Regions from separate parts of the Blastococcus sp. SYSU D00820 genome, predicted to be linked through region 3. Evidence: riboswitches for the same ligand, from Rfam matches in the RefSeq annotation. Region 3 holds a riboswitch; each other region holds the start of a gene.

Region 1 (10,048 bases), on a different contig from region 3:
TCCGGCCACGTCGGCTTCGGCATGGGGCTGCACCAGTGCGTGGGCCAGCACGTGGCCCGGCTGGAGGCCGAGGCGGTGCTCACCGCGCTCGCCCGCCGGGTCGAGTCGCTCGAGCTCGCCGGGCCGACCCGGCGGCATCACAACAACACCCTGCGGGCCTGGGAGAGCATCCCGGTGCGGCTGCGGGTCGCCTGACCCCCGGGGCTGCCAGCATGCGGGCATGACCGCGCCGCACCCGTCCCCGGCCGACACCGCCTTCCCCTGGGCGGACTCGCAGCAGGCGTTCGCCGACGCCGCGGGCGCCTTCGTCCGCGCCGTCGGGTCGGTCGGGGACCGCTGGTCGGCGCCAGGGCTGGGGGAGTGGGACGTGCGGGCCCTCGTGGGGCACACCAGCCGCTCGCTGCTGACCGTCGAGGAGTACCTCGGCCGGCCGGCGGCCGCGGTCGAGGTCGGCTCCGCCGCCGGATACGTGCGGGCCACCCGCGTGATGGCGGCCGGTCCCGGGGTGGCCGACCGCGGCCGGCAGGCCGGGACGGCGCTGGGGGCCGACCCCGCGGCCGCGGTGGCCGGGCTCGCGGCCCGGGTGCTGCCGCTGGTGGCGGCCGCGGACGGCGGGCAGCTGCTGACCACCGTCGCCGGCGGCATGCGGCTGGCCGACTACCTGCCCACCCGCACCCTCGAGCTGGTCGTGCACACCGCGGATCTCGCCACGGCGCTCGGCCGGCCGGCGCAGCTGCCCCCGGCAGCGGCGCGCCAGGCGCTCGCGGTCGTCGCCGACCTGGCGGTGGACGGCGAGCAGGCCGCACCGCTCCTGCTCGCCGCCACCGGCCGCGCCGGACTGCCGGCGGGCTTCTCCGTGCTCTGAGACCGGCTCAGCCGCGCTTCAGCTCCGCGAAGGTGTCGGCCACCCAGTCGGCGATCCAGGTGCTGACGAAGGGCAGGTGGTCCAGGCCGATGTGCTCGGTCGCGCCCTCCTCGGGCGTGAACACGCGCAGCTCGCGCTTGGGGGAGTTGACCGCCTGGTCGTAGGAGCGGTGGGCGTACTCCAGCGGGATCTGCCGGTCGTTGGCGCCGTGCGCGATGAGGAAGGGCACGGTGATGTTCTCGACGACGCCGTCCAGGTGCACCTGGTCGGCGAAGTCGAGGAAGGCGTCGAGGTCGTTCTCGTCGCCGGGCTGGCCCCACACCCACAGCACGTGCGACCAGTAGTGCGGCACCGGGCGCTCGCCCTCGCGCTCCTTGCGGCGGCGCTGCACCGCGCCCCAGTTGTGGTTGGCACCCCAGGCCACGCACAGCGCCAGGCGCTTCTCGAACGCCGCGGCGCGGGGGGAGTAGTAGCCGCCCAGGGACCAGCCGACGATGCCGATGCGCGCGGCGTCGACGTCGTCCCGCGTCTCCAGGTAGTCGACGCACGCGCCGGCCCAGACCTCGGTGTCGACGCGGGCGGGCAGGCCCTGCAGCCGCAGCGCCTCGCCGGTGCCGGGCTGGTCGAGCATCAGGCAGGAGATGCCGCGGGCGGCCAGCTCCGCCCAGTGGTTCGACGCGTACATGTGCTCCTTGGTGGAGTCCAGGCCGTTGACCAGGATCACCACCGGAGCGGGGCCGTCGGCGGTGGCCGGGGCCTGGGAGAAGTAGGCCGGCAGGGTGGTGCCCTCGTAGGGCACCGCGACCCGGGAGACGTCCGGGCTGTGCAGGTCGAACGCCTTCTGGGTCAGCTCGAGCAGCCGCTTGTAGGTGGGGATCCGGTTCGGATCGGAGTGGGCCAGCATCCGCTCGGCCTGGGCCAGGTAGTTGCTGGCGCGGAAGTACAGCTGGCCGGCGGTGCGGGTGTGCCCCGCCTTCTCCGCCTCCTCGGCCTGCCCGACCAGCTGGTCGGTCAGCGCCGTCCACGCGCGCAGGAACGCCGGGGTACCGGCGTCCTCGGCGCCGGCACCCCCGCCGGCCAGCGCCTCCTTGATCGGCCGGCAGGCCCGGTCGACCTCGTCGATCAGGCCACCGCTGTTGAGCGTGGCCACCACGCTGAGGTTGTAGGTGTAGGGGCCGTCGGGGAAGTACTCGAACACTGCAGGGTTCCTCTCGCGGTGGATCTCTAGGGAGCGGCGCGGACGGCGTCGCTGATGCTCTTCACGCCCCCGTGGGCGGTCATGCCGCCGTCGACGGGGATCTCGGCGCCGCTGATGAACGACGCCTCGTCGCTGACGAGGAAGACGACCAGCGGCGCCACCTCCTCGACCGTCCCGGTGCGGCCCAGCGGCGTCTCGGCGACGTTGGCGGCGCGGAACGCCGGTGCCGCCGAGGCGGTCATCGGCGTCTCGATGTAGCCGGGGTGGATCGTGTTGACCCGGATGCCGCGCGGGCCGAGCTCCAGGCAGGCGGCCTTGGCCAGGCCGCGCAGCGCCCACTTGGACGCCGTGTAGGCGACCGGGTAGTGGCCGGTCAGCGCGGCGACCGAGCCGACGACGACGACCGACCCGCCGCCGGTCATCAGCGGGGTGAGCGCCTGGATGCCCAGCAGGGTGCCGGTCACGTTGACCTCGGTGGTACGGGCGAGGTCGGCGGGATCGAGGTCGGCCAACCGGGCCCGCCAGGTGATCCCGGCGTTGGCCACGAGCCCGTCCAGCCGTCCGTGCCGCTCGCGCAGGTCGGCGGCGATCCGGGCCCAGCCGGCGGCGTCGGTGACGTCCAGACGGCAGTACTCGACCCCGGGGAGGGCCTCGGCGGGCTCCTCCCCGAGGTCGAGGGCCACCACGGTCGCGCCCTCGGCGGCCAGCAGCCGCGCCTCGGCGGCACCCTGACCCCGGCCGGCGCCGGTGACGACGACGACCTTGCCGCGGACGCGAGCCATCAGCGGGCGCGGGTACGGGCGCGCGACCGCTTGCGTGCCGGCAGGACCGGCGGCAGCTCCCGGCCGGGCACGACGCGGTTGCGGATCGTGCCGATGCCCTCGACGGTCATCTCGACCACGTCGCCGGGCTGCAGCGGAGGCGGCGCGGACCCGCCCCGGGTGTTCCAGAGCTCGGCGAGGCAGCCGCCGTTGCCGCAGGTGCCCGAGCCCAGCACGTCGCCGGCGCGGACCTCGGTGCCGCGGGAGGCGTAGGAGATCAGCTCCTCGAACGGCCAGCCCATGTTGGACAGCAGGTCGCGCCCGACCTCCGTGCCGTTCACGCTCACGCTGAGCTCGAGACCCAGGAACCCCTCGTCGTCGCGGTAGGGCTCGAGCTCGTCGGCGGTCACCAGCCACGGGCCCAGCGTGGTGGCGGAGTCCTTGCCCTTCGCCGGGCCGAGCCGGACGGCCATCTCCCGCCACTGCAGGTCGCGGGCGGACCAGTCGTTGAGCACGGTGTAGCCGAAGACGTGGTCGCGGGCCTGCTCCGGCGTCAGCGAGGCGCCGTCCTTCCCGACGACGACGGCGACCTCGAGCTCGAAGTCGAACCGCTGCGACCCCGGGGGGACGGCGACGTCGTCGTGCGCGCCGAGCAGCGCGTAGGGGTTGGTGAAGTAGAACGTCGGTGCCTCGTACCACTCCGGCGCCACGCCCTCGCCGCTCGGCGCGACCATGGCCTCGACGTGCTCCTCGAACGCGACGAAGTCGCGCACCGTCGGCGCCGCCAGCGGCGGCAGCAGCCGCACCGACTCCACCGGCACCGCGGGCCCGCTCAGCGCCCCGGCGCCGGCCTCCAGCGCGGCGGGCAGGCCTGCGCGCACGAGGTCGAGCACCGTCGTCCCCTCCGGGAGGGCGTGCAGGCCGGTGTCGCTGACGACGCCGGCCCGCACCGCGCCCCCGGACTCCCAGGTGGCGAACCGCATCAGACCGGCGGGGCCACGAACAGGCCCTTGTCCGGGTCGTTGAATGAGCGGCTGGCCACGAACTCGTTCATCGCGTTGGCGGTGCCCCACTGGTCGGAGACCTCGGGCTGGGTGAAGTCGTACACGTGCGGGTGCCAGGTGTCCTCGTCGAGGACCTCCAGCTCGGTCGTGTACTCGACGGTGTTGCCGTGCGGGTCGAGGAAGTAGCTGAAGGTGTTGTTGCCGGCCATGTGCCGGCCCGGGCCCCAGATCTTCTCGACGCCGGCGCGCAGCAGCCGGCCGGTGCCGCGCATGTACTCGTCGATGCCGCGCATCTCGAAGCTGGCGTGGTGCAGCGACGGGTGCGGACCCCGGGCGATCGCCAGGCTGTGGTGCCAGCTGTTGATCCGCATGAACCACATCATGTTGCCCATGCGGGGGTGCATCAGCGTGTCCGACAGGGCGAAGGCCAGGTGCTTCTCGTAGAAGGCCCGGGTGCCCTCGGGGTCGGCCGAGTTGATCACCACGTGCGACAGCCGCACGGGGATCGACTCGCCCTCCTCGATGGTGCGGTGCTGCCGGACGGCGACGTCCGAGCTGATCTCGACGGTGCGGCCCTCGTTGTCGAAGAACCGGAAGCCGTAGCCGCCGCCGGGGGTCTGCAGGTCGCCGGGCTCGCTGACCAGCTGCACGCCGTCCGCGGCCAGCTGTCCGGCCAGGGTGTCGACGTCGGCGGCGTCCTTCGCGCCGAAGGCGATCAGGTCGATCCGCTTGTCGGTGGCCTCGCGCAGCCGGACGACGTACTGCTCCGGGCTGCCCTCGGCGGCGAGGAAGGCCAGGCCCGAGTCGCTGTGCTCGGCCGTGAGGCCCCAGGTGCCGGTGTAGAAGTCGAGCTGCTTGCCGAAGTCGGGCACCGCGAGGTCGACGTGCCGCAGGTGGGTGATCAGGCGCTGAGGGGGCATGGTCGTCTCCTTGGTCCTACGCGGGCTGGCTGGTGAGCATGGCGATCGAGCGCATGAGGCTCGGGATGTCGCCCTGGACGTGGTCGAGCTGCCACTGGGCGAGCTGGTTGGAGGCCTCGACGACGGTCCTGGCCCGCTCGTAGCGGCGGGTGTGGAAGGCCTGCCAGAGGTCGTCGTCGAGGACGTCGCGCTCGGTGAGCAGCTCGGTGAGGACGACGGCGTCCTCCAGGGCCATGGCGCCGCCCTGGGCGATGGTGGGCGGGCAGGTGTGCGCGGCGTCACCGATGAGCACGACCCGGCCCCGGTTCCAGGGCTGGTCGAGCACGTGGGTCTCGAACCAGGTGTAGTTGACGCGGGAGGGGTCGGTCAGGGTCTCGCGGATCTCGTCCCACGGGCCGTGGTAGGCCTGCGACAGGTCCCGCATCGTGGCCAGCTGCTCCTCGGGGGACAGGCCGCTGCGGTCCTGGGCGTCCTCGACGATGTAGGCGTAGAGCGAGTCCTCGCCGGTGGGGCAGTAGCCGGCGATGTAGGACGGGCCGCCGTAGTAGAGGTCGGTGCGGGTGACGCTGGCCGGGCGGGGGCCGAAGGCCCGCCAGATGCCCATGCCGACCGACCGCGTCTCGAGGTTGACGCCCAGCGCCCGCCGCGTCCACGACCGGACGCCGTCGGCGCCGACCACCAGGTCGTAGCGACCGGTCGAGCCGTCGGAGAAGGTGACGTCGACGCCGGCCTCGTCCTGCGCCAGCTCGGTGAACGTGGTGCCCAGGCGCACCTTGACGCCGACCGCGGTGGCCCGGTCGACGAGGATGCGGGCCAGCTCGGGACGGGGCATGCCCATCGCGGCGGGGAGGTCCGGGCCGCCGGTCTTGGCGTCCGGGATCTCGGCGACGACGCTGCCGTGCGGGTCCGGCGCCCGGATGCCGGTGACGTCGAAGGCGTAGCCGGCCGCCTGCACCTGGTCCCAGACGCCGAGGGAGCGCAGCTCGCGCAGCGCGTTGCCCTGCAGCGTGATGCCCGAGCCGAGCGCGGCGACCTCGGGCTTGATCTCGACCAGGTCGACGGCCACGCCACGGGCGGCGAGGTGGATGGCGGTGGCGGCGCCGGCGAGGCCGGCCCCCACCACCAGGACGCTGTTCACTGCGGGCATCGGTGGCTCCTTCGTCACTTGACCGCGAGGGGGTTGACCGGGGCGCCGACGGCGCCGGTCACGGGGAGGGGGGCCGCGGCGAGGAAGAACTCGTAGCGCCCGTCGGCCGCGCAGTCGGCGGCCAGGGCGTCGAGGTCCCACATCTCGCCGATGAACAGGCCCATGTTGGGGATGGCGACCTGGTGCAGGGGCTGGAAGGCGACGTCGAACTCGTTGGGCCGCACCTCGAAGCCCCAGGTGTCGGTGGCGATGCCGGCGATCTCGCTGCGGTGCAGCCAGTCGGCGGTGGTGAACGACAGGCCGGGGGAGTGGCCGCCGGCGTAGTCGCCCCAGCCGCGGCCCTCGGCGATGTCCCGGCGGGCGCGGGTGAGCCGGCCGGTGCGCACGACGACGAGGTCGCCGCGGCCGACGTGGGAGGTGCCGCCCTGGGCGGCGATCGTGGCGTCGAGGTGCTCGGCGGTGATGGCGAAGCCGTCGGGGAGCTCGCCGTCGGTGCCGATCGCCCGGCCGACGTCGAGCAGCACGCCGCGGCCGGCGAAGCGCGCGGCGGTGGTCTCGATGCCGGTGACCTTGTCGCCGTCGCTGGTCACCACGTCGCCGGCGCGGCGGCCGTTCCAGGCCATGCCGTGGTCGAAGATGTGGCCGAGGCCGTCCCACTGGGTCGAGGCCTGCAGCGGCATGGCGATGACGTCGTCGGCGCCGCCGAGGCCGTGCGGGAAGCCCTGCACGCCGCGCTCGGCGTCGGTGCCGGTGTCCAGCATCGTGTGCACCGGGTTGGTCCGCCGCCGCCAGCCCTTCTGCGGGCCGTCCATGTCGAAGGACTGCGACAGCGAGAAGCTCACCCCGCGCCGGATGCAGGCCGCGCCCTCGAGGCGCTTGGCCTCGTCGAGGAAGTTCAGCGTGCCCAGCACGTCGTCGGCACCCCAGCGGCCCCAGTTCGAGCACCGCTGCGCGGCGGCGGCGATGGCGCCCTCCGGATCGGAGCGGTCGAGCCGGTCGGCGGCGGGCCGGGATGGAGCAGGCAGCACGTCGGGTCCTCCTCGAAGCGACGTGCACCACAGTCCCGGGCGGTGGCCTATCACGGAAGAGGCAATCGATGATGGGTGTCATCAATGCCGTCGATACCCTCGGCCGGTGAACCTGAGCAACCTCGACCTCAACCTGCTGGTCTCCCTCGACGCCCTGCTCGAGCAGCGCAGCGTCACCCGGGCGGCGCAGCAGCTAGGGCTCAGCCAGCCCGCGCTGTCGGCGTCGCTGGCGAGGTTGCGCCGGCACTTCGGGGACGAGCTGCTCTCCCGGGTCGGCAACGCCTACCGGCTCACCCCGCTGGCGGCCCAGCTCCGCCCGCGCGTCCGGCTGGCGCTGGACGGGGTGGAGCGGGTGTTCACCGCGCAGCCGGACTTCGACCCCGCCGAGTCGACGCGCGAGTTCTCCGTCCTGCTCAGCGACTACGGCTGCGCCGTCCTCGGCGACACGCTGGCCCAGCTGCTGGCCGAGGAGGCCCCCGGCGCCCGGCTGCGCCTCCTGCACAACACGCCCGATGCCGTCGACCAGGTGCAGGAGACGCTGCTCAACCGCGACCTCCTGGTGCTCCCGCACGGCTTCATCAGCGACCTGCCGCACGCCGACCTGCACCAGGACCGGTGGGTGCTCGTCGTGTCCGCCGACAACCCGGTGGTGGGAGAGGAGGTGACCGTCGAGCACCTGGAGTCGCTCCCGTGGGTCGCCACCTACCACGGGCCGACGGCCTCCACGCCCGCCGCCCGGCAGATGCGGATGCTCGGCATCGAGCCGCGGGTCCAGGTGGTCACCGAGAGCTTCCTCACGGTGCCCGGTCTGGTCGCCGGCAGCGGCCGCATCGCCTTGCTCCAGGAGCGGCTGGTGCGGTCGCTGCCGCTGGACGCCGGCGTGCGGGCGCTGCCCCTCCCGTTCGACGCCGGACCGCTGATGGAGGCGATGTGGTGGCACCCGGTGCACGACGGCGACCCCGAGCACCGGTTCTTCCGCGACCTCGTCACGCGGGCCGCGCGGCAGGCGACCGAGCCGCTCGCACCCTGACCCCGGATACACCGCCCGCCCGCGCGGCGACCGCCGCGACACGCATCACGCTGACGAAACGCCGGTCTCCGATTGTCACGAGTCCATAACGACGACTACCGTGTCGGCGTCCGACCGGTCGTCACGACCCCTGCCGGGGGAGTCCGGGCGGACGCCGCCGAGTCGCCCTCCGGGGCGAGCCGGGGACCCACCGCACCACTGGGGTGAATCCCGCGTCGCAGGACCTCGCGTCCCGCGCCGGGTAGGGCTGCTTCCCGCCCGAACCCGTCAGCTGACTCGGTAGGCGGCCTTCTGGGAGAAACGGAGAGCCGCCCGATGGCGCGCCCTGCCACTGCTGCACGTCCTCGATCGACCCGGCACTGCCGGCCCCTGGTGCGCCCGCGGATCTGACCGCCGGCCGGGCCCGTCCCCGCCGCCGCCGTCCCCGCACCCATCCCACGGCCCCCGCGCCCCTGGCGCCGCCGTGCCCGCACCGCTCGGAGCACCCCCCTCGATGGATCCCCGTACGACCACGTCCGGCCACGCCGCCGGCCGCCGCACCCGCACCGCCCGCCGCCGCGTCCTCGCCGGCCGCCGTCCCGGTCTCCTGCTGGGGGTCGCCGTCGCCGGCGCCGTCCTCGGCAACGTCGTCCTCGGCGTCGACCCCGGAGCGCAGGCCGAGGCCGGCGCGTCGGAGACCGTGAGCGTCGCCCAAGCCCTCGGCCTCAGCGCCCAGAGCGGTCCCGTCGACGTCACCGAGAACCTCCAGCCGCTGGAGGACCTCGCGGCCAGCCGCAGCACCCGCGAGGCCGAGGAGGCCGCCGCGCAGCAGGCGCAGGCCGCCGCCGACCAGGCCGCCCTCGACGCACAGCGGGCCGCGGCCGAGGCCGCCGCCCGCGCCGAGGCGGAGGCCGCCGCGGCTGCGGCCGCGGCCGCGGAGGCCGCCGCGGCGGCCGAGGCGGCCGCCGAGGAGGAGTCCTCCTCCGGCGGCTCCGGCTCCTCTGGCGGCTCCGGCGGCGGCGGGGCGTCGGCCAGCACCGCGGCCACCTCGGTCGCGCAGATCCGCAACACCGCCGGACCGGTGTCGTCGCGGGTGCAGGCGGCCGCCGACGCCGTGGTGAGCAACGTGCCCGGCGCCGGGGGCATCACCCTCGGCGGCACCCGCGCCAGCGCCACCGACCCGGACGGGCACCCGTCGGGGAACGCGCTGGACTACATGGTCATGTCCGACGCCGCGCTCGGCGACGCGATCGTGGCGTACCACATCGCGCACTGGGACGAGCTCGGCGTGGCCTACATCATCTGGGAGCAGCGGATCCTCCAGTCCCCGGGCGGCTCCTGGTCGACCATGGAGGACAGGGGCGGCGTGACCGCGAACCACTTCGACCACGTCCACGTCAACTACCGGTGAGCGCGGGCGGTCCGGGCCGCCGTAGCGTCAGCGGCGTGGCACGCGAGTACGACGACGGCGAGGACGACCGCGCTCGGGACGGCGCACCGCCGGCCCCGGAGATCCCCTCCCTGGCCTCCCTGCGGTCGCCGGCCCGCCGTTCGGCGCTCGACCTGCTGGTGCCCGAGCGGCCGGCCGGCCCGCCGGCGCGACCGGCGCGGCCGGCGCCCCGGCCGCCGGAGTACGCCGACCTGCTGCTGCTCGGCCGCGTGGTCGTCCGCTCGCTCGCCGGGCTGCCCGGCCGCTGCCTCCGGCGGCTGCTGACCCGCTGACGGTCCGCCCGTCCCGCTCCTCCTCGGCCCGACCCGCGCCTCCCGGCGCCGGTCGGGCCGAGTGCTGTCCGGGCACCGCGCGCCGCGATCCGGCCCGCCACCTCGGCGATCAGGTAACAGAACGGTCAGCGTCGTTGACGCCGCTCTCGTGATCCACCTAACATCCGGCGGCAACCAAGCACTTGCTTGGGAGCACGCCGGCTGCCTTCCAGACGGCGGTTCCGCACGCGTACGGGCACCACCCCCATCCGACCGGCCACACCCCGAGGAAGTGGTATGCGGACATCCCGGACCCGAATCGCCGCCGTGACGGCGGCCGCCTCGCTCGCCCTGGCGACCGCCGCCTGCGGCGGTGGCGACGACGAGCCCAACCGCCCCGAGGCCAACGCCGAGC
Region 2 (10,048 bases), on a different contig from region 3:
CGCCGTCCCAGTGGTCGTAGCTCCAGCCGGACGTGCCGACGTGGACGGCGGCCACGGCCCGGGGGTCAGCGGCGCAGCCGCCCGGCCAGCCGGGTGACCGCAGCGAGCAGCTTTCCGTAGGTGCCGGGCGCGATGCGGACCAGCAGGTCGGGGACGACGGCCGACAGCCCGATCAGCAGCCGCGGCTTCCGCTTCTCGATCGCGGAGACGATCAACGCGGCCGCCTCGTCGGCCGGGAAGGTGAGCAGCCGGGCGAACTCCTTCTTGCCCTGCGCGGCCTCCTCCGCCGAGGCCGAGGCGGCCACCCGGGCGGACTCCGCGATCCGGGTCTTGATGCCGCCGGGGTGCACGCTGGTGACGCCGACGCCGTCCTCGGCGAGCTCGTGCCGCAGCGCCTCGGTGAACCCGCGCACGGCGAACTTGCTCGCCGAGTACGCGGCCTGGCCGGCGGGCGCCAGGAGCCCGAAGAGGCTGGAGACGTTGACGACGTGCGATCCGGGGTGCGCCTTCAGGGTCGGCAGCAGCGCCTTGGTCAGCCGCACCACCGCCCGGAAGTTGATCTCCATGACCCAGTCGAACTCCTCGAGGGTCACCTGGTCGAACCGCCCGCCGAGGGCGACCCCGGCGTTGTTGACCAGCAGCGTGATCCCGGGGTGCCCGGTCACCAGCGCGTCGGCGACCCGCTGCGTGTCCTCGGCGTCGGCGAGGTCCACGACGTAGGTGGTCACCGTCAGCTCGGGGTGTGCCGTGCCGATCTCCTTGGCCACCGTGGCCAGGCCCTCGGCGTCCCGGTCCAGCAGCACCAGGTGGCTGCCGCGGGCGGCCAGCGCCGGGGCCAGCTGGGCGCCGATGCCGCTGGCGGCACCGGTCACGAGCGCCGTTCCGCCGGCGAAGCGGTAGTCCTCCATCACGCGGCCTCCGCCAGCGTCGTGGCCGCGCGGCGGCCGAACCGGATGCCCTCGTCCTCGAGGGGACCGCGGCGCATGAGCTGCACGTCGCGGATGTAGTTCTGGTACAGCTTCCACGGCGCCCGCGAGCCCTGCTTGGGCAGCTGCGAGAGGCTGCGCTGCACGTAGCCCGAGGTCAGGCCGAGGAACGGCTCGTCGGCGCCCTCGGCCGGCGGCACCGGGGTGGCGGTGTCGTAGCCGTTGGCCTCCATGTGCGCCAGCAGCCGGCAGACGTACTGGGCGACCAGGTCGGCCTTGAGCGTCCACGACGCGTTCGTGTAGCCGATGGTCAGCGAGAAGTTGGGGACGCCCGAGATCATCATCCCCTTGTAGGAGACGGTCCCGGCGAGGTCGACCTGCGCGCCGTCGACCGACAGGGTCATGCCGCCGATCGGCAGCAGATTCAGGCCGGTCGCGGTGACGATCAGATCGGCCTCGAGCTCCTCCCCGGACTCCAGCCGGATGCCGGTCTCGGTGAAGGTCTCGATCCGCCCGGTGACGATCGACGCGGTGCCCGCCCGCAGTGCCTTGAACAGGTCGCCGTCGGGCACCAGGCACAGCCGCTGGTCCCAGGGGTCGTAGGGCGGGGCGAAGTGCGTGTCGACGTCGACGCCCTCGGGCAGCTGCTTCTGCGTCAGCCGCCGCAGGATCGCCTTCATCGCAGCCGGCCGCCGGCGGCTGAACTGGTAGGACAGCATCGACAGCAGCACGCTCTTCCACCGGATGACCGGGTCGACGACCCGGTCGGGCAGCCGCCCGCGCAGCGCCTCGGCCAGCTTGTCGCGGCCGGGCAGCGACAGGATGTAGCTCGGCGTCCGCTGCAGCATCGTGACGTGGGCGGCGTCCCCGGCCATGCTGGGCACGAGGGTGACCGCGGTGGCCCCGCTGCCGATGACCACCACCCGCTTGCCGGTGTAGTCGAGGTCCTCGGGCCAGTGCTGCGGGTGCACGATCTGCCCCCGGAAGCGGTCGGCGCCGGGGAACTCCGGGCTGAAGCCCTGGTCGTAGCGGTAGTAGCCGGAGCAGACCGACAGCCAGCCGCAGGTGATCGTCACCCGCTGCCCGGTGTCGGTGCGCTCGGCGGTCACCGTCCAGCGGGCGTCCGCGCTGGACCACTCCGCCGACAGCACCTTGTGCCCGAACCGGATGTGCCGGTCGACGCCGAACTCGCGCGCGGTCTCCTGCACGTACCGGCGGATCGAGGCGCCGTCGGCGATCGCCTGCGGATCGGTCCACGGCCGGAACCGGTAGCCGAGGGTGAACATGTCCGAGTCCGAGCGGATGCCCGGATAGCGGAAGAGGTCCCACGTGCCGCCAATGGCGTCGCGGGCCTCGAGGACCACGTACGTGGTGCCGGGGCGCTCGCGCTCCAGGTGGCAGGCGGCGCCGATGCCGGACAGCCCGGCGCCGACGACGACGACGTCGACGTGCTGCGTCGGCGCCGGGTCCTGCGCGCGGTCGACCGCGGTGGCGTGCGAGGTCGTCATGGACTTCCCGTTCGTCGTCGAGGTGCTGCTCGTCCGGTCGGTGGTGCGGCCACCGTGCCGCGGGCGGCGGCGGCCCCCCGATCGTGCCTGCCGCCGACGCCCTTGTCGACACGGTGTCGAGAGGCTCAACGACGCGTCGGCCCGGAGGTTGCGCGGCGACTACGGGCTGTCGGTCCCGTAGATGGTCCGCAGCCAGACGGTCAGCAGCACGTCGAGCAGGTCGTCCTCGGCCAGCGCCGGCGTCCGGCCGGCGTAGGTGACCTGGATGACCCGCTCGTTCATCCAGTTCAGCGCGACGGCGAGGTCGCGGGCCGGCGGCCCGTCCGGCGCCGCGCCGCGGGCCCGCTCGGCCTCGATGGCCGCGGCGGTCTCCTCGACGAAGCCCTCCATCACCTGCGACCACAGCGCCTGCACCTCGGCGCTCCCGGCCAGCAGCTCGGTGGCCGCGGCGGTCAGGGCCCGGTGCTCCCGGAAGGTGTCGCGGACGGCGACCAGCGCCAGCCGCCAGCTCTCCCGCACGTCGCCGGAGGCGCCGGCCAGCGCCTGGGCGCGCAGCGCCCGCGCCTCGGCGACCACGCGGTCGAGCAGCGCGAGGACGACGGCGTCCTTGGACGGGAAGTAGAAGTAGAAGGTGGGCCGGGAGATGCCGGCGCCGCGGGCGAGGTCGTCGACGGAGATCTCGGCCAGCCGCCGCTCCTCGAGCAGCCGCTCGGCGGTGGCCAGCAGGGCCCGCTCCCGGTCGTCGCCGGAGGGCCGGCGGGTGCGGCGCCCGCGCGAGGGCCCGGCGGCGTCGTCGAGCGGTGCGGCCACGCCGCCGACCCTAACCAGCGTCGAGGATCTCGACACGGTGTCGAGCCGGGGCCCACCCCTTCAGGGCAGCCGCCACACCGTCGTCCGCCGGATGCCCGGGCCCTCGGTCTCGGCGATGTCGGAGACGGCGACCGCGGTCAGGCGCTCGTGCGGCAGGTAGGGGCGCCCGGGGTCGCCGATGTAGACCTCCGCCCCCCGGTCGCGCAGCCGCTCGAGGAACGGCAGCACCCGCTCGGTCATCGCGCGGTCGTAGCAGACGTCGCCGGCCAGGACGACGTCCACGCCGGGCAGGTCGTGGCCCAGCACGTCGCCGAGCACGCTGACGTCGCGGATGCCGTTGAGGACGGCGTTCACGCCGATCGCCGTCCGGCTGAACGGGTCGACGTCGCTGGCCAGCAGGCCGGTCGCCCCGGCCAGTGCCGCGGCGAGCACGACCAGGCCGCTGCCCGCCCCGAGGTCGAGGACCGTCCGGCCGGCCACGACCTCCGGGGTGTCGAGGACGAAGCGGGCCAGGGCCTGCCCGCCGGGCCAGGCCGCCGCCCAGAACGGCGGGGCGTCACCGGCTCCCCCGGCGTCGACCTCCATGGCCTCCCACAGGGCGACGACGTCGTCGGCGACGTGCAGCCGGACCTCCGGCACCGACGAGGGCCGGCGCACCTGGGTGTGGGCGCGGACGAAGGCGGCGGGCACGGGGACGAGCGTCACCCGGGGATCCCACCACCTGGCCCCGCGCCGCCGCGGCGGCGGCCCCGCTGCAGGGTCCCGCGCCGAGCCTGCGAGGCGTGGGGGGCAGCGGCGGCCCCGCTGCAGGGTCCCGCGCCGAGCCTGCGAGGCGTGGGGGGCAGTGGGGTCCTTCTAGTACCAGCCGGTCGACTGGCTGTGCGCCCACGCGCCGCACGGCGAGCCGTAGCGGTTCTCGATGTAGATCAGCCCGGCGTCGATCTGGCGGTAGCCGTCGCTGGTCTTGGCGATCCCGGTGCCGGCCCAGGTCGAGTCGAGGAACTGCGGGATGCCGTAGGCGGTGCTGGTCGGGTTCTGCGCGTTGGGGTTCCAGCCGCTCTCCCGGCCCCAGAGGCGCTCGAGGCAGTCGAACTCCCCGCCGCTGCCGACCTGCGCCATGGCGTAGTCCTTGAACGAGCCCTGCCCACCACCCGAGGAGGAGGGGGCCGGGGCGGCGGCCGGCTGGGTGGCGGCCTGCTCGGCGGCGGCCTCGGCAGCGGCGGCGGCCTCCGCCGCCGCCTGCGCCTCGGCAGCGGCCTGCGCGGCGGCCGCGGCCTCGGCGGCCTGGCGGTCGAGCTCGGCCTGGTCGGCGGCGGCCTGCGCCTGGGCGGCCTGCGCCTCGGCGGCGTCGCGCTCGCTGCGCGAGGCGGCGAGGTCCTCCAGGCCGGTGAGGTCGGGGGTGGCGGCCGCGGCCTGCTCGGCGGTGATGCCGAGCTGCTCGGCGACGCTGACCGACACCGACGCGGTCCGGGTCTCGGCGTCTGCGGCCGGCGGGCTGGTGGTCAGCACGTTGACCAGGACGGCGCCGGCGGCCGCGGCGGCCAGGTAGAGCGCGGGGCGGCGCGGGCCGAGCGGGGTGGTGGCGCGGCGGGCGCGGCGGCGGCCCCGGGCGGGGGCGGCGGGAACGGCCGGCGCCTCGAGGGTGTCGGCGGCCGGGGACTGCGGGGTGCTCGTGGGCATGGGGGTGCGGTGCTCCGAGGGAGAGTGCGCGCGCGGAGGCGACCCCGGTCCCGGGGCGGCGACCCCGGCGCTGCGGTGGTCTTCGGGGGGCCGGCGGCTCTGGGGCCGGCCGGCGTCAGCGGGTCAGGACGTCGACGTCGGCGGCGCGGTGCGCGGCCGGGAGGCCCTGGAACCCGAGGGAGCCCGGAGGCGGGGCATGCGGAGACTCTCCGTTCCTTCTGCGGCCGCCTACCGAGTTAGCTGACGGGTTCGGGCGGGAAGGAAGCGCCCTACCCGGCTGACGGACGGCGGGCGTCCGGCAGACGGGATTCACCCCGGTGCTGCGGTGGGTCCCCGGCTCGCGTCCACGGGTGCGGACACGACTCGGCGGCGCCCGGCCGGGCTCCCCGGATGGGGACTGCGGACCGACCGGACGCCTCGACCGTAGGCGGCGTTACCGTCCCGTGACAATGCCGCGAGCGGGATTCCCGCCGTGAGGAAGCTCGCGCAACCCCTGTGACGGGTGGGGCGGGGAGCGTCCGGAGTGGCGCCGGCCTCAGCTCGCCGACACCGGACGCCTGGCGTCGGTCAGCTGCACGAGGTCCTCGGGCAGGCTGCCGGCCACCACCTGCAGCGCGTCGCCGATCTGGCCGGTCAGCCGGCGCAGCGACCGCCGGGCCTCGTCCCGCTGCGCCTCCAGCGCCTGCACCTCGGCGGCGACGGCGGCCAGCCGGGCGGCGGCCGCGGCCTCGGCGGCCTCGCGGTCCTGCCGGGCACGCTGCTCCTCGTCGGCCAGGCGCGCGGCGAGTTCCTCGGCGGCGGCGCGGCGCAGCTCCTCGGCCTCCCGCCGGGCGCCGGCGAGCAGCTCGTCGCGCTCGGCCCGGGCGGCGTCCCGGAGCGCGGCCACCTTGGCCAGCCGGGCCTCGGCCTCGGTGCAGGCCTCGGCGCGGATCCGCTCGGCCTCGGCCTCGGCGTCGGCCACCGTCTCGGCCGCGCGGCGCTCCGCGCGCTCGACCAGCTCCCGCACCTTTCCGCCGTCCCGCTCGCGGACGAACTGCGCCAGCCGGCGGCGGGCGTTCTGCAGCTCGCCGGAGCAGGCCGCGTAGCGGCTGAGCAGGTGGTCGCTCTCCCGGCGCGCCAGGGCGATCTCGTTCTCCGCCCAGGCCACGTAGGTGTCGACCTGGAGCCGGTCGTAGCCGCGCAGTGCGCCCGAGAAGCAGGGGTCGGTGCCGAGCAGCGCGTCGAGACCGCGAGCGGGCCCGGCGCCCGGCGCAGGAGTGGTCGGTACCTCTTCGCGCAGCGACATGGAGCACCCTCCGGGTCCGCCGTCCCCCTCCGCTCCCACCTGCGGAGGGGATCCGCCCACGACCCACGATGACGCACCGGCGCGCTCCGCGAAGGGCGATCCGGAGCCCTCCGGAGCGCTCCCGGCGTAGTCCAGCGGCGCGTGCCCGGCCCACTACGCAGGGGCAATGAGAGGTCACGGAGCGGTCACGAAGCGGTCACGACCGGAGCGCGGGGAATGCCCGCCCCCGACCCCCGGTTGCACGGGCCAGTAGTTGCACTCTCAACCAAAGAGGCGATCGACATGCAGTTCGGGATCTTCACCGTCAGCGACATCACGCAGGACCCGACCACCGGCCGCACCCCCGCGGAGGCCGAGCGGATCAAGGCCGTCCAGACGATCGCGCTGAAGGCCGAGGAGGTCGGGCTCGACGTCTTCGCCCTCGGCGAGCACCACAACCCGCCGTTCTTCTCCTCCTCCCCGACCACGCTGCTGGCCTGGATCGCCGCCCGCACCACGCGGCTGCAGCTGTCGACGTCCACCACGCTGATCACCACCAACGACCCGGTGAAGATCGCCGAGGACTACGCGATGCTGCAGCACCTGGCCGAGGGCCGGGTCGACCTGATGATGGGCCGCGGCAACACCGGCCCCGTCTACCCGTGGTTCGGCCAGGACATCCGCGAGGGCATCCCGCTCGCCGTCGAGAACTACGCGCTGCTGCGCCGGCTGTGGACCGAGGACGTCGTCGACTGGTCGGGCAAGTACCGCACCCCGCTGCAGGGCTTCACCTCGACCCCGCGCCCGCTGGACGGCGTCCCGCCGTTCGTCTGGCACGGTTCGATCCGCAGCCCGCAGATCGCCGAGCAGGCCGCGTACTACGGCGACGGGTTCTTCGCCAACCACATCTTCTGGCCGGCCGAGCACACCGCCCGGATGGTCGAGTTCTACCGCCGCCGCTTCGAGCACCACGGGCACGGCGGCGCCGACCAGGCCATCGTCGGCCTCGGCGGGCAGGTGTTCATGCGCAAGAACAGCCAGGACGCCGTCCGCGAGTTCCGGCCCTACTTCGACAACGCCCCGGTCTACGGCCACGGCCCGTCGCTGGAGGAGTTCACCCGCGAGACGCCGTTGACCGTGGGCAGCCCCCAGCAGGTCATCGAGCGCACGCTGGGCTTCCGCGAGTACGTCGGCGACTACCAGCGGCAGCTGTTCCTCGTCGACCACGCCGGGCTGCCGCTGAAGACGGTGCTCGAGCAGCTGGACATCCTCGGCGGGGAGGTCGTGCCGGTGCTGCGCCGCGAGTTCGCCGCGCTCAAGCCCGCGCACGTGCCCGACGCCCCCACCCACGCCGCCCTCGTGGCGGCCCGCGCCGCGCAGCAGCAGGAGGAGGTCCCGGTCCGATGAGCACCCGCACCCTCGCCGTCGTCAGCGCCGGGCTGAGCACGCCGTCGTCCACCCGGCTGCTGGCCGACCGCCTCACCGCCGCCACCGTCGCCGCCCTCGGGCGGCGCGGGGACGACGCGACCGTCGAGGTCGTGGAGCTGCGCGAGCACGCCCGCGACCTCGCCGACGACCTGGTCACCGGGTTCGCCAACCGGTCGCTGCAGGCGGCGCTGGGCACCGTGGCCGGGGCCGACGGCCTGATCGCGGTGACGCCGGTGTTCTCGGCGTCCTACAGCGGCCTGTTCAAGACGTTCGTCGACGTCCTGGACCGCGACGCGCTGGCCGGCACCCCGGTGCTCATGGGCGCCACCGCCGGCACCGCCCGGCACTCCCTGGTGCTCGAGCACGCGATGCGGCCGCTGTTCGCCTACCTGCGCGCGGTGACCGTGCCGACCGCCGTCTTCGCCGCCGCCGAGGACTGGGCCGGCGGCGACGGCACCAGCCGCAGCCTGGCCGAGCGGGTCGACCGGGCCGCCGGCGAGCTGGCCGACCTGGTCGGCGGCCGGCCGGCCGCGGTGGCCCGGCCGGTGCTCGACGGCCCGTTCGGCGGGACGCCGTCGTTCGAGGAGCTGCTCCGCGGCGGTCACTGACCGCCGCGCGGCTCCCAGCGGAACCAGCGGACCGCCACGACGGCCGCGACGGCGCCCCACCCGGCCAGGACCGCGACGTGGTCCCAGCCGATCGACGGCGTGACGTGCCAGGCCTGCGCCAGCGCGCTCTGGAAGTGGCGCAGCGGGAACAGCCCGCCGATGGTGCGCATCCACTCCGGGCCGCCGACCAGGAACACGTCGGAGAAGAACGCCAGCGGGAGCAGCACGACGAGGGCGACGGGACCGACCGCCTTCGCCGTGGGCACGAACGAGGCGAGGGCGAACCCGCAGGCGGTGAGCGTCAGGGTGCCCAGGAGGACGATCGGCAGCCCCAGGAGCACGGCGCCGGCGGGCAGCCGGACGTCGAAGGCCAGGACGGCGACGCCGAGGACCAGCACCGCGATCAGCACGGCCATCCACAGACCCGCCGCCGTCCGGCCGGCGAGGTACTGCCACGGTCGCAGCGGGGTGCCGCGCAGCCGCTTGAGCACCCCCTTGTCCCGGGCCAGGGCCACCGACTCCGGCAGGTTGATGACGACGGTCACCCCGGCGCCCCACGCCACCATCCCGGCGGCGAAGAAGGTCTCGAACGGCATGCCGCCGACCTCGCCGCCCCTGCCCTGGGTGCCCACGAAGAACGCGTACAGGCCGACCGGCATGACCAGCGCGAAGAACAGGGACGCCGCGTCACGCCGCGCCGCCCGGTCGGCGGCGCGTGCCTGGTCGAGGACCATCGCGAGCGACGACGGGCGCCCGGAGCGCACCGCCCCCGCCGGAGCGTTCCCCGTCGCGCGCGCCGGCGCGCCGGCCGGCGGTGCGGCTCCCCCGCCCCGCCGGCCCGGCTCCCAGCCGAACCAGCGCGCGGCCACGACACCCGCCAGCAGTCCCCAGCCGGCGACGACGGCCGCCCGCCCCCAGTGCCAGCCCGACCCTGAGCCGAACGGGTCGAACTGCTCCTGCAGCATCGCGGTGAAGGGCTTGAGCGGGAACACCTCGCCGATGACGTCGAGCCACCGCGGGGTGGCGCTGTCCAGGGTGAACATCCCCGAGACGAAGGTCAGCGTGACCGCCGTCGCCACGGAGGCGGCCTGCGCGACGGCCTGGGTCCGCGACACCGCGGCCACGGCCAGTCCGATCGCGGCGAAGCAGGCGATGCCCAGGACCAGGGTGGCCACCGTCGCCGGCAGGGTCCGGTCGAGGATCCGGACGTCGAAGCCGACCACGCCCACGGCCAGCGCGGCCGCGACGGAGGCGAGGGCGAACACGACCGCGCCGCCGATCCGCCCCGCCAGGTACGCCCACGCGGGCAGCGGCGTGCCGCGCAGCCGCTTGAGCACCCCGGCCTCGCGGGCCGCGGCCAGCGAGATGGCCACGGTGGGATAGGCGGAGTACAGGACACCCATGGCGATCGCCGTCGGGGTGGCGAACTGCATCACCCGCACCCCGCCGGCCTCGTCGACGGTCTCGTTGCCCGCGACCGCCCCGATGACCAGCAGCCAGACCAGCGGCAGCGCGAAGCTGAAGACGAGCACCACGCCCGTCCGCCAGAGGTCCAGCACGGCGTACCGGACCTGGCCTCCGAGCAGCGCGATCGGGCCCGGGCGCGCCGTCGCCGGCGCGTCCGCGCGTGCGGTCACGATCCGCTCCGCACCGTCGCGTCCTGGGCCGAGCGGGCCACCGGCACCCGCCCCTCGTCCTCGGCCGTCCCGCCGACCAGCCGCAGGTAGACGTCCTCCAGCGACGGCCGGCGCACCTCGAGCGCCGGCAGCTCGACCCCGCGCTGCAACGCCCAGCCGGTGAGCCGGTGCAGGGCCGCCGTGGGCT
Region 3 (10,048 bases):
GTATCGGGGCGGGCCCTGGTCCGGGCGGGAACGGCTGTCAGGCCGTTCCCGGATCGACGACGTCCACCTCGCGGATGGCGTCGAGCACCTGCTGCACGACGCGGTAGGCCGCCTCGGGCTCGGCCAGCGGGTCGTCGGGAAGCGGGCCGTAGAGATCGCCGACCTCGCGGCCGTAGGCCGGGTCGCCCTGCGCCGTCCGGGCCATGGCGGCCTGGACCTCGATCAGGTCGCACGTCGGGAAGTCGCCGGTGAGCACCCCGCCGGCAGCCCACGTCACCTGCACCAGGCTGCCGTTACGGCTGCCCCGGACGGTGAACCGGGTGGTGGTCGAGGTGACCTGCTGACGGGGCCGGCGGGTGGACCGCCGTGCGCCGGACGGGTCGGCCATGCGCGCCGCACTCACCGCTGGACCCCGACGGCCTGCCAGACCTGCAGCAGCGCCTCGTCACCGTCGAGGTCGTCGTCCCAGCCGTAGGGCTTGGCGAAGACGAAGCACTGCGGTTCCAGGTGCGTCTCGTCGCTCGGGTCGAGGCTGGTGATGGCCACCGACTTGTCCCCGACGGCGACCAGGAAGAACTCCCGGTACTCCGACAGACGCACGTCGAACAGCATCACCCGCCGGTCCGGTCGGGTGAGCTCGACCTTCCAGGCGCCGGCGCGGGGACGGGTGCGCAGCGCGGCCGGCAGCGCCTCCTGCTCGGTCACGCCGGGCACCTCCGGGCCGCGCTCACAGATACCGGCGGTTCGCGCGGTCGTCGGGCACCTCGATGCCGAGGTCCTCGAGCATCGGCCGGGTGTCGGCGATGTACTGCTGGCGCAGTTCCTCGTTGCTCTTCTGGCGCAGTCCCCAGGTGACGTACTTCTCCGAGAAGCCGGAGTCCGACCGGCCGAACATGTCCAGGGCGGCCGGCCACCAGATCCTGATCTTCTCGTTGGCCTCGGCCAGCCCCTCGGGGGTCGAGCAGATCCGCCGCAGGTTGTTCATGCCGAAGGTGGCGTGGAAGACCTCGTCCTTGTGCAGCCGCTCCGCCACGGTGAGCAGGGGCTCGTAGGGCACGCCCTCCCAGGTCTCGCCGATGTAGCAGCCCACCCGGTCGCCCAGGCCGTTGAAGAAGGCGAGGTCGCAGAAGCTCTCGATGGGGAGGTGGAACAGGTACTGCTGGATCTCGCCGTCGACCGGCCCGTGGCCGAGGCTGCGCAGGATGCGGGAGGTGATCACCCCGTGCTCCACCTCCTGCTGCATGAGCTTCGCGTAGGTGACCTTGAGCTTCTCGTCCGGGATGTGCGTCATCCCGGCCACCCAGAGCTTGTTGAGCAGGTCGGTGTAGTGGGGATTGGTCGAGTTCTCGAGGTGGTGGGTCAGCATCCGCACCAGGAGCGTGCGGAACTCCTCCGGCATGTCCTCGTCGCCCTCGCGGTAGATCCGGCGTTCCCCTGTCGTCGCGACGCTCATGACGGCTACCTCCCTTGTCGTGACCTGCATCGCAGAGTAGGTTCTGCCGACAATTCGGTCAACCGACCGGTCGGGAGAAATATTGTCCGGCTCGGTTGGTCGAGATCTCCCCTGGCGGGCCGGTCGGGGGCGGTGGCACCTGTTCGATCAACTCCCGTAGCGGACGACGTGCGACGGAGCACGTCCGGACACCCGGAGGCATCCATGGCAGTCCCCGACCTCTCTCGCCGTCAGTTCCTGGGTGCCGCGGGGGTGGGCATCGGCGGTCTGGCCCTCACCGCGTGCTCCGGCGGAAGCCTCGGTGGCGACGACGGCGGCGACGGCGGCGGCGGTGGCGGCGGCGGTGGCGGCGGCTCGATCACCGTCGGGCTCGTCATCCCGCAGGCCGGCGTCTACACGCCGATCGGCGTGGACATGCAGAACGGCTGGCAGTTGTGGCTCGACCAGAACGACGGCCGGCTCGGCGAGTACGAGGTGGAGACCGTCACCGCGGACGAGGGGGAGGGGCCCGACACGGGCGTGCCCGCCATCCAGGGCCTGCTCTCCGATGTGGACGTCGTCGTCGGCGTGGTCAACTCGGCGACCGCCCTCGGGGTGGCCGAGCAGTTCAACGAGGCGCAGAAAGTGCTGTTGATCGGCAACGCCGGTGCCGGGCCGATCACCGGCGAGGCGACCAACCCCTACGTCTGGCGGGTGTCGTTCACGAACGCGCAGGTGGCGGCCGCGATGGGTGACCACCTGGCCGCCGAGGGCATCGGGCCGGTGTTCGTCATGGCACCCGACTACGCCGCTGGGCAGGAGGTGGTGGCGGGCTTCATCCAGGCCTACGAGGCCGGCGGCGGAACCGTGGCCGGGCAGGCGCTCACCCCCTTCGGCACGACGCAGGACTTCCAGCCGTTCCTCTCGGGCGCGCAGTCCTCGGGCGCAGCCGCGGTGTTCTGCTTCTATGCCGGCGGTGAGGCGGTCGCCTTCGTCAAGCAGTACACCGACTTCGGGCTCAAGGACACCATCCCGCTCTACGGCTCCGGGTTCCTCACGGAGGGCAGCGTGCTGGAGGGCCAGGGTGCGTCCGCGATCGGGGTGCGCACCTCGCTGCACTACTCGACGGAGATCGACAACGAGGCCAACCAGGCCTTCGTCCAGGCCTACGAAGAGGCCTACGGGGTCCTCCCGACGGTGTACGCCATGCAGGCCTACGACGCCGCCAACGTCCTCACCCGGGCCCTGGAAGCGGCCGGTGACGTGTCCGGCGAGGCGTTGACCGCCGCGCTGCAGGACCTCGGCGAGGTCGACGACAGCCCCCGCGGCCCGTGGACCTTCAACGGGCAGACCCCCGAACAGACCATCTACCTGCGGGAGGTGGCCGACGAGGGCGGCGTGCTGCTCAACACGGTGGTCTCCGAGCTGGGCGTGTTCGCGCAGCCCTGATCCGTCGCGCTCCGTCACCGGAGGCCCGCCGGTTCACCCGATCCGCCGCCGCCCTCACCCACACCGATGGTCGGAACGGTCCCGCGTGCATGCGCGGTGGTGGGCTGGGCACCGCGCGGTACAGCACCAGCACGACACGGGGGAGGACGACGGTGTCCGAGATGTACGAGCCGAACGGCGGCGAGGCCGTCCGCACCGCTCCGCTGACCTGCGGCCGCACGGGCGTCGGCCATGCGCCGAACCGGGTGCACATCCTGCTCAGCCAGACCGCGCCGGCCGAGGACTGGCTGCCCGTCGTCGTCATGGACGCCGCCGATGAGGCCGTCACCCTCGCCGTCTTCGGGGAGCTCGAGCGCTTCGCCCACCACGACGCCGACGCGGTGGCCGCCGCCGTCCGCGACGCCGGGGCGCACGGCTTCTACAACCTGCGGTTCAACCTGCTGTTCCTGAGCACCTGGCCGCGCGACGCGGAGGCGGTCTTCTCGCTGCAGCCGGCGCACCGGCCCTACGCCGGCTGCCGGTCCTGACCGCGCCGGAGCCCCGGCCGCGCGCGGCGGCCGGGGCTCCGGGCGTCGGACCCGAGGGTCAGGCGATCCGCCGCGCGGAGTTGTAGCCCGGCATGTCGTCCACGTCGACCACGGCGACCGGCTTGCCGTAGGTCGAGGAGTGCACCATCTGCCCGTTGCCGATGTAGATGCCCACGTGGCTCACCGGGGAGTAGTAGAAGACCAGGTCACCCGGCTGCAGGCTCGCCCGGTCGACCGGCGCGCCCATCGTCGACTGCATGCGCGACGAGTGCGGGAGCTCGATGCCCGCCGCCCGGTAGGCGTACTGCACCAGCCCCGAGCAGTCGTAGCTCGACGGCCCCGAGCCACCCCAGGCGTAGGGCTTGCCCTGCTGGCTGAGCGCGGCGTCGACCGCGGTCTGCGCCGCGGCGTTGGGTGCCGCGACCGGCGCGGCAGCAGCGGGAGCCGCGGCCGCAGGGGCCTCGGCGCTGGCGGAGGCCACCGCCGGGGTGAGGGCCACCCCGGCACCGGCCGCCAGGGCGATGACGGCGCCGCGCAGCGAGCGGCTGGACCGGCGGGGCAGGGACGTGCGCATGGTCGTCATGGACGACGGTTCTCCTCTGTTCCGTGCACCGCCTACCGGGTCAGCTGACGGGTTCGGGCGCGGAAGTCGCCCGGCGCCGTCCGTTCCCGGACAGCGCTTCACCCCAGTGGATCGGTGGGTCCCCGGCCCGGGCGGATGCCCGGTTCGGCGGTGTCCGGCGAGTGCGGCCAGGGTGCGGCAGCGGGTGCGGGTCTCGTCCGGACCGCGACGACGCTAGGTACCGCCCGCCGAGGTCTCCACCCGGCCGACGGCGCCGACACGCCTGCCCGACCGGGAGCGGATCCGGGCGTTGCGGAGCCGGAGTGCGCGCGCCCACCTGCCCTTTCGCGGAGGACGGCGACGGCTGCGGCCCCGACCCTTCCGAGATCGCCGCGTACCGGCGCTGCGTGACAGCCCGTAGCCACGCATGATCACCCGTGCGCGATGATTCGCCGTCCCGGTGTGCGGGCAGACTCCCTGGCAACCAACCGAGGGAGGTTCCGACCATGGGCATGCTCCGCAACCTGGCGGTCGCCGGTATCGCCAAGAAGGCCTACGACCTGGCCCGCAAGCCGGAGAACCAGGCCAAGATCAAGCAGCTGATCGCGCAGATGGGCGAGCAGAACAAGAAGCGCGGCGGCGGCGCCGGCCGCGGCCGCGGCCCGGTGCGCTGACCCGCAGCCGAACACACCACGCGACCCCCGCCCGGGCCTTCCGGGCGGGGGTCGCGTGCGTCGGGAGCCGACGTCCCTGTGAGGCGACAGGGAGTGCTGTGACCACAGGGATCCGAAATGGGGCCGTTCCGAGTCGTCTCGGTACTGGTCCGCCGATGACGACGTCGAGCGGGCCCCCGGTCCGCGCTCCGATCCACCGACGCACCGAGGAATCCCATGGTCCAGAACCTCCAGGCGCCCGCCGAGCAGCCCGCGCCCCCGCAGCCCACGAGCAAGCCCTTCTACAAGAAGGCGTGGTTCCTCGCCCTGGTCGCGATCGTCGTCATCGCCATCATCGCGACGCAGACCGGCAAGGGCGGGTCCGACGACTCCTCCGCCGGCTCGGCCTCCGGCGGCTCCAGCGAGTCGTCGTCCGTCGGCATCGGGCAGCCGGCGCTGGACGGCAAGTTCCAGTTCGTCGTCAACGGCGTCGACTGCAGCGCGACCAGCCTCGGCGACCAGTACGTGAGCATCACCGCGCAGGGCACCTTCTGCATCGTCGACCTGACCATCAGCAACATCGGCAACGAGGCGCAGAGCTTCTTCGGCGAGAACGCCACCCTGCGCAACGCCGAGGGCCAGGAGTTCAGCGCCGACACCGAGGCCTCGTTCTACCTGCCGAACTCGGCCTCGCTGTACGAGGAGATCAACCCCGGCAACACGCTGAACAGCAAGGTCATCTTCGACGTGCCGGTCGGCACGACGCCGGCCTCGCTCGAGCTGCACGACTCCGCCTTCTCCGGCGGCGTCACCGTCGCGCTCCAGTGACGTCCTGATCCCACCGCAGACGACCCCCCCCCGGACCTCCGGGCGGGGGTCGTCGGCGTTCCGGGCGGGATCGGTGGGACGGCGGAGTCATCCGGGACGGCGTCGGACCGTAAATGCCCGACGACCGCTCCCGCGGGTGCGACGGTCACTCCCATGCACCAGTCGCACCACCTCCGGTCCCTGCCATCGACGCCGCTCCGCCGGCGCCCGCGGTTTCCCGCGCTCGCCGTGCTCCTCGCCGCCGGCGTCGCCGTCTCGGCGTGCGGGGGAGGGGACGACGCGTCGGCCGACGCCGAGAGCACGCCCTCGGTCGTCACCGAGACGGTGACGGCGTCGCCCAGCACCCAGCCCGTCGCGCCGCCCCCGGCCAGCTCCACGGCGCCCGCGCCCACGACCGCCGCCGAGCCGGTCGTCGACTTCGTCATGCCGAACCTGGTCGGCGTGGACCTGCAGACCGCCCAGAACACGGTGCAGCAGTTCGGCGTCTTCTACAGCGTCTCCCACGACCTCCTGGGCAGCCGGAACCAGGTCGTCGACTCGAACTGGATCGTCTGCACGCAGAACGTCCCCGCCGGCCAGCAGGTCACCGGCGACGTCGAGGGGCAGATCGACTTCGGCGTCGTGAAGCGCGAGGAGCGCTGCCCCTGACCGGGCCGCACCGACGCAGCGACCCCCGTCCGGGCCTCCGGGCGGGGGTCGCGTGCGTCCGGGCTACTCGTCCTCGGGGACGTCGGCCAGTGCGGCGCCGATCGCCTCGGCGGGCGTCGCGGGCGCGTAGCCCTTCTTCTTGCCCTCCATCCACGTGATGACGTCGTAGACGCGGATGGCCGAGACGTGCGGTCCGATGCCGGCCTGCTCCCGAAGACGCAGCAGGGTCTGGTGCAGTGCTCCGTCGTTGCGGCGCAGCTCGCTGCGCAGCGGCTCCCACTGCGTGTCGTAGGCGTCGGTCACCTTCGCCACCACGGAGTCGTAGATCGGCACCAGGTGCGGCCGCTTGCGGGCGAGGAGCTTGCTGGCGATCGTCGGCCCGATGCCCGGCAGGTCGTCGAGCGCCTTGTTCAGCCGGCGGGCCGGCCAGGCCTTGTCGATCGCGACGTCCTCGGTGACGAGGTCACGGTCCGGGCCGACGGCGTGCAGCAGGTCGGCGAAGCGCGCGGCCTCCGTGCGGATCAGCCGGCGGGCCGTCATCGGCGGGACGGCCACGGACAGGAACGTGACGGCGACCAGGTCCTCGGCGGTGAACCGGTCGGGGTCGTTGCCGCCCCAGGTGTCGAAGTGGGCGCCGGTGTAGGCGTCGCCGCCGTCCGGGCCGTAGTACTCCTGCAGGTACCCGAGCGCAGTCGCCTCGTCGTCCAGGCAGCTCGGCAGCGTGTAGGCCATGGGCTCACCCTCCGTCCACGGCGAGCAGCCGCCGCTTCGCCGCGCGGAACTCCTCGTCGGTCAGCAGCCCCGACCGGTACAGATCCGCCAGCTTCCCGAGGTCGTCGACGGTCGGGCCGGCGGGGGAGGGGACGGGAACGGGAGCGGGGCGGGGCGCCCGCCGGCGCAGCACCACCGCACCCAGCACCGTCAGCGGGATCCCGGCGCCCAGCGCGACCAGCCCGCCGAGCAGCTCCTCGCTCGTCCGGTCGGCGCAGATCTCCTCGGCCAGGTCGGAGAAGGTGCCGTTGGACCGGTAGCCCAGCGTGCTGCTCCAGTACTCGGTCGAGTCCGACGGATCGGGGAGGAACGCCGAGCCGCAGCTGGTCGTGCCGGCCTGCTGCGGCGCCAGCCCGACGACGAGCCCGGTCACCACCAGCCCGATGCCCACCAGCAGCGCGAGCACCGCGCCGGTCGCCGATCTCCGCTTCGCCACGCCCCGACCCTGCGGCAGGCCGGCACCGTGATCCAGACGTGCGGCGGACCGGCTCACCCGGGCAGGGGAGCCGGGCCGCCGGCGATCAGGGGCGTCCGGCGTGCGGCACCTCGACCCGCGTGCTCACCAGCACCGCCTCGCGCACCGGCGCGCGGTTGTGCTCGTAGAAGTCCGGCGCGCAGCACATCAGCAGCGTCCGGCCGTCGTCCCCGCCCAGCATGCAGGCGTAGACGCCGAGCCCCTCCGGTGCGGCGATCTCGTCCACCACGCCCTTGCCCTCGGCGACCCGCACCACCCGGCCGCCGGTTGCGTCGGCCGCCCAGACCAGCCCCTCGGCGTCCAGCGTGCAGCCGTCCGGCGCGACGGTCAGCTGGCCGAGCACCTCCTCGGTGGTCCGGCCGGTCACCTCCGGCCCGAGCTCGGCCCACACCCGCCGGTTGGACAGCGTGCCGTCGACGCCCAGGTCGAACGCGGTGTACCGGTTGCCGAGCGTCTCGCCGACGATCAGCGTGCCGCCGTCCGGGGTGATCACCGAGCCGTTCGGGAACTGCAGCCCGTCGGCCACCTCGGTGACCGTGCCGTCCAGGTCGATCCGCTTGAGCGTCGCCGTCGCGGCGTCCCCGCCGGCCATCAGGTCGAAGCCGAAGTCACCCACGAACACGTGCCCGTTCGGTCCGACCACCAGGTCGTTGAGGTGCCCGCCGCAGTGTGGGGTGAGGTCGGCCAGCGTCGACACCTCGCCGTCGGCGTACCGGAGCACCCGGTGATCCTTCATCGAGACGACGACCATCGAGCCGTCCGGCAGCCAGCCCAGCCCCGACGGCTGCGCCTCGACCTCGGCGACCACCGTCTCGGTGCCGTCCGCGGCCAGCCGGCTCACCGTGTGCCGGTAGAAGTCCGAGATCCACCACGTGCCGTCGTGCCACCGCGGGCCCTCGAAGAACCCGCCACCCGTCAGGACCGTCGTCAGCTGCTGCTTCGCCATGTCGCGGACCCTAAGCGGTGCGTGACCGGCGTCACTCACGAGGGCTGCCGGGAACCGCAGCGTCCCTGCCAACCCGGCCCCGGCACCTGTCCGGGGCACGCCAGCCCGGCGAGACTCCGGAGCCGTGCGCCTCGACGACCTCCCGCTGCCCGACACCGCCGCTGCCCGCACCGCCCGCGAGGTGGTCGAGGAGTTCGCCTCCCCGGCGCTGGTCAACCACAGCGTCCGCGCCTACCTGTTCGCCGCCGACCACGCCCGCCGGCACGGCATCGCCTTCGACGCCGAACTGCTCTACGTCGCCGCGATGCTGCACGACCTCGGCCTGGTGCCCGCCTTCGACAACGCGACGCTGCCGTTCGAGGACGCCGGTGCCGCCCTCGGCTGGGTGTTCGCCGCCGGCGCCGGCTGGCCGGTCGAGCGGCGGCGCCGGGTGGGGGAGGTGATCGTGCGGCACATGCACGACGAGGTCGACGTCGCCGCCGACCCCGAGGGCCACCTGCTCGAGCTCTCCACCGGCCTGGACATCAGCGGCCGCGACCCCGACGGCTGGGCGCCGGCCTTCCGCGCCGAGGTGCTCGACCGGTATCCGCGGCTCGGCCTGATCGAGGAGTTCGTCGGCTGCTTCGAGAGCCAGGCCCGCCGCAAGCCCGGCTCCCTGGCCGGCCGGTTCGTCGCCTCCGGCTTCGCCGCCCGAGCGCGGGCCAACCCGCTCGACCGGGGCTGAGCTACGTTCCAGCCCGTGCCCGACGCCCGCCGCAGGTTCGCCGTCGACGCCCTCGAGCGGTGGACCGCCGGCGTCCTGCGCGCCCACGGCATGAGCGAGGACGACGCCGCGCTCGGCGCCCGCGTCGTGGTGGACGCCGACCTGTCCGGCACCGAGACGCACGGGCTGTCGAACTTCTGCACCCACTGGCACTACGCGCCCGGCCTGGCCGACGGCTCGGTGAACCCCACGGCGCGGCCGGCGGTGCTCCGGGAGTCGTCGGTCACCGCCGCCTGGGACGCTGACCGCGGCTTCGGCCCGGTGGTCGCCGCCCGGGCGATGCAGGCAGCCATGGACAAGGCCGAGGAGCACGGCGTCGGCATGGTGACCGTGCGGGACGGCTGCCACCTCGGCGCCGCCGGCCACTACGCCCGGATGGCCGCCGAGCGCGGGCTGATCGGCATGGTCATGTCGCACACCGCCGCCGCGGTGGCGCCGCCCGGCGGCACCCGGCCGGCCGTGGGCACCAACCCGCTGGCCGTCGGGGCGCCGGTGGCCGACCGCCCGCCCTTCGTGTTCGACATGGCGGTGACCGCCGCGGCCGGCACCAAGGTTCAGGTGGCCGCCCGGGAGGGCCGGTCGGTGCCGCTGGGCTGGATCGTCGACGCCGACGGCCGCCCCACCACCGACCCCACCGCGGCCGCGGGCTACCTGCTGCTCGGCGCCCAGCCCGACGGCAGCGGCGGGCACAAGGGCTTCGGCCTCGGGATGGTCGTCGACATCGTCAGCGGCGTGCTGTCGGGCACCGGCTCCGGCCTGTTCGCCACCTTCGGCCCGGACTGGCGGATCGGCTACTGGCTGGCCGCCTGGCGGATCGACGCGTTCGTCGACCGGGCGGAGTACGACCGCGGCATGCGGGAGCTGGCCGACGGGCTGCACGCGATCCCGCCGGCGGAGGGCTCGGCCGGGGTGCTGCTGCCCGGCGAGCGGTCGGCGGCCCTGCGCGCGGAGCGGCGGAGCGACGGCGTCCCCCTGGACGCCGCCGTCATCGAGA

What was found. A riboswitch is a leader RNA that binds a small molecule or an ion and turns the genes downstream of it on or off. The one in region 3 is predicted to bind cyclic di-AMP.
Region 1: it holds a riboswitch for cyclic di-AMP, as region 3 does, so the genes downstream of both, ACI79R_RS14770 (hypothetical protein) here and ACI79R_RS10745 (NlpC/P60 family protein) in region 3, are expected to answer to the same signal.
Region 2: it holds a riboswitch for cyclic di-AMP, as region 3 does, so the genes downstream of both, ACI79R_RS16955 (aggregation-promoting factor C-terminal-like domain-containing protein) here and ACI79R_RS10745 (NlpC/P60 family protein) in region 3, are expected to answer to the same signal.

What each region holds. Positions count from the first base shown of each region.
Region 1 covers NZ_JBJGZW010000013.1:73,488-83,535, reverse strand. The annotation lists gene ACI79R_RS14815 (cytochrome P450) at 1-195, shown strand, start outside; gene ACI79R_RS14810 (maleylpyruvate isomerase family mycothiol-dependent enzyme) at 221-865, shown strand; gene ACI79R_RS14805 (alpha/beta hydrolase family protein) at 873-2,063, opposite strand; gene ACI79R_RS14800 (SDR family NAD(P)-dependent oxidoreductase) at 2,090-2,845, opposite strand; gene ACI79R_RS14795 (fumarylacetoacetate hydrolase family protein) at 2,845-3,807, opposite strand; gene ACI79R_RS14790 (VOC family protein) at 3,807-4,748, opposite strand; gene ACI79R_RS14785 (FAD-dependent oxidoreductase) at 4,765-5,895, opposite strand; gene ACI79R_RS14780 (cyclase family protein) at 5,910-6,923, opposite strand; gene ACI79R_RS14775 (LysR family transcriptional regulator) at 7,030-7,953, shown strand; cyclic di-AMP (ydaO/yuaA leader) riboswitch at 8,099-8,254, shown strand; gene ACI79R_RS14770 (hypothetical protein) at 8,447-9,343, shown strand; gene ACI79R_RS14765 (hypothetical protein) at 9,379-9,654, shown strand; gene ACI79R_RS14760 (ABC transporter substrate-binding protein) at 9,961-10,048, shown strand, end outside.
Region 2 covers NZ_JBJGZW010000017.1:39,749-49,796, reverse strand. The annotation lists gene ACI79R_RS16980 (DUF72 domain-containing protein) at 1-55, opposite strand, end outside; gene ACI79R_RS16975 (SDR family NAD(P)-dependent oxidoreductase) at 66-908, opposite strand; gene ACI79R_RS16970 (flavin-containing monooxygenase) at 908-2,434, opposite strand; gene ACI79R_RS16965 (TetR/AcrR family transcriptional regulator) at 2,594-3,244, opposite strand; gene ACI79R_RS16960 (class I SAM-dependent methyltransferase) at 3,305-3,949, opposite strand; gene ACI79R_RS16955 (aggregation-promoting factor C-terminal-like domain-containing protein) at 4,100-4,924, opposite strand; cyclic di-AMP (ydaO/yuaA leader) riboswitch at 5,137-5,293, opposite strand; gene ACI79R_RS16950 (hypothetical protein) at 5,460-6,209, opposite strand; gene ACI79R_RS16945 (LLM class flavin-dependent oxidoreductase) at 6,492-7,595, shown strand; gene ACI79R_RS16940 (FMN reductase) at 7,592-8,224, shown strand; gene ACI79R_RS16935 (ABC transporter permease) at 8,218-9,861, opposite strand; gene ACI79R_RS16930 (ABC transporter ATP-binding protein) at 9,858-10,048, opposite strand, start outside.
Region 3 covers NZ_JBJGZW010000008.1:7,891-17,938, reverse strand. The annotation lists gene ACI79R_RS10770 (hypothetical protein) at 38-388, opposite strand; gene ACI79R_RS10765 (hypothetical protein) at 400-705, opposite strand; gene ACI79R_RS10760 (Phenylacetic acid catabolic protein) at 728-1,453, opposite strand; gene ACI79R_RS10755 (ABC transporter substrate-binding protein) at 1,658-2,881, shown strand; gene ACI79R_RS10750 (hypothetical protein) at 3,034-3,408, shown strand; gene ACI79R_RS10745 (NlpC/P60 family protein) at 3,467-3,991, opposite strand; cyclic di-AMP (ydaO/yuaA leader) riboswitch at 4,006-4,151, opposite strand; gene ACI79R_RS10740 (hypothetical protein) at 4,477-4,644, shown strand; gene ACI79R_RS10735 (DUF4352 domain-containing protein) at 4,861-5,451, shown strand; gene ACI79R_RS10730 (hypothetical protein) at 5,680-6,099, shown strand; gene ACI79R_RS10725 (DUF6308 family protein) at 6,163-6,831, opposite strand; gene ACI79R_RS10720 (SHOCT domain-containing protein) at 6,836-7,306, opposite strand; gene ACI79R_RS10715 (SMP-30/gluconolactonase/LRE family protein) at 7,392-8,291, opposite strand; gene ACI79R_RS10710 (HD domain-containing protein) at 8,416-9,015, shown strand; gene ACI79R_RS10705 (Ldh family oxidoreductase) at 9,031-10,048, shown strand, end outside.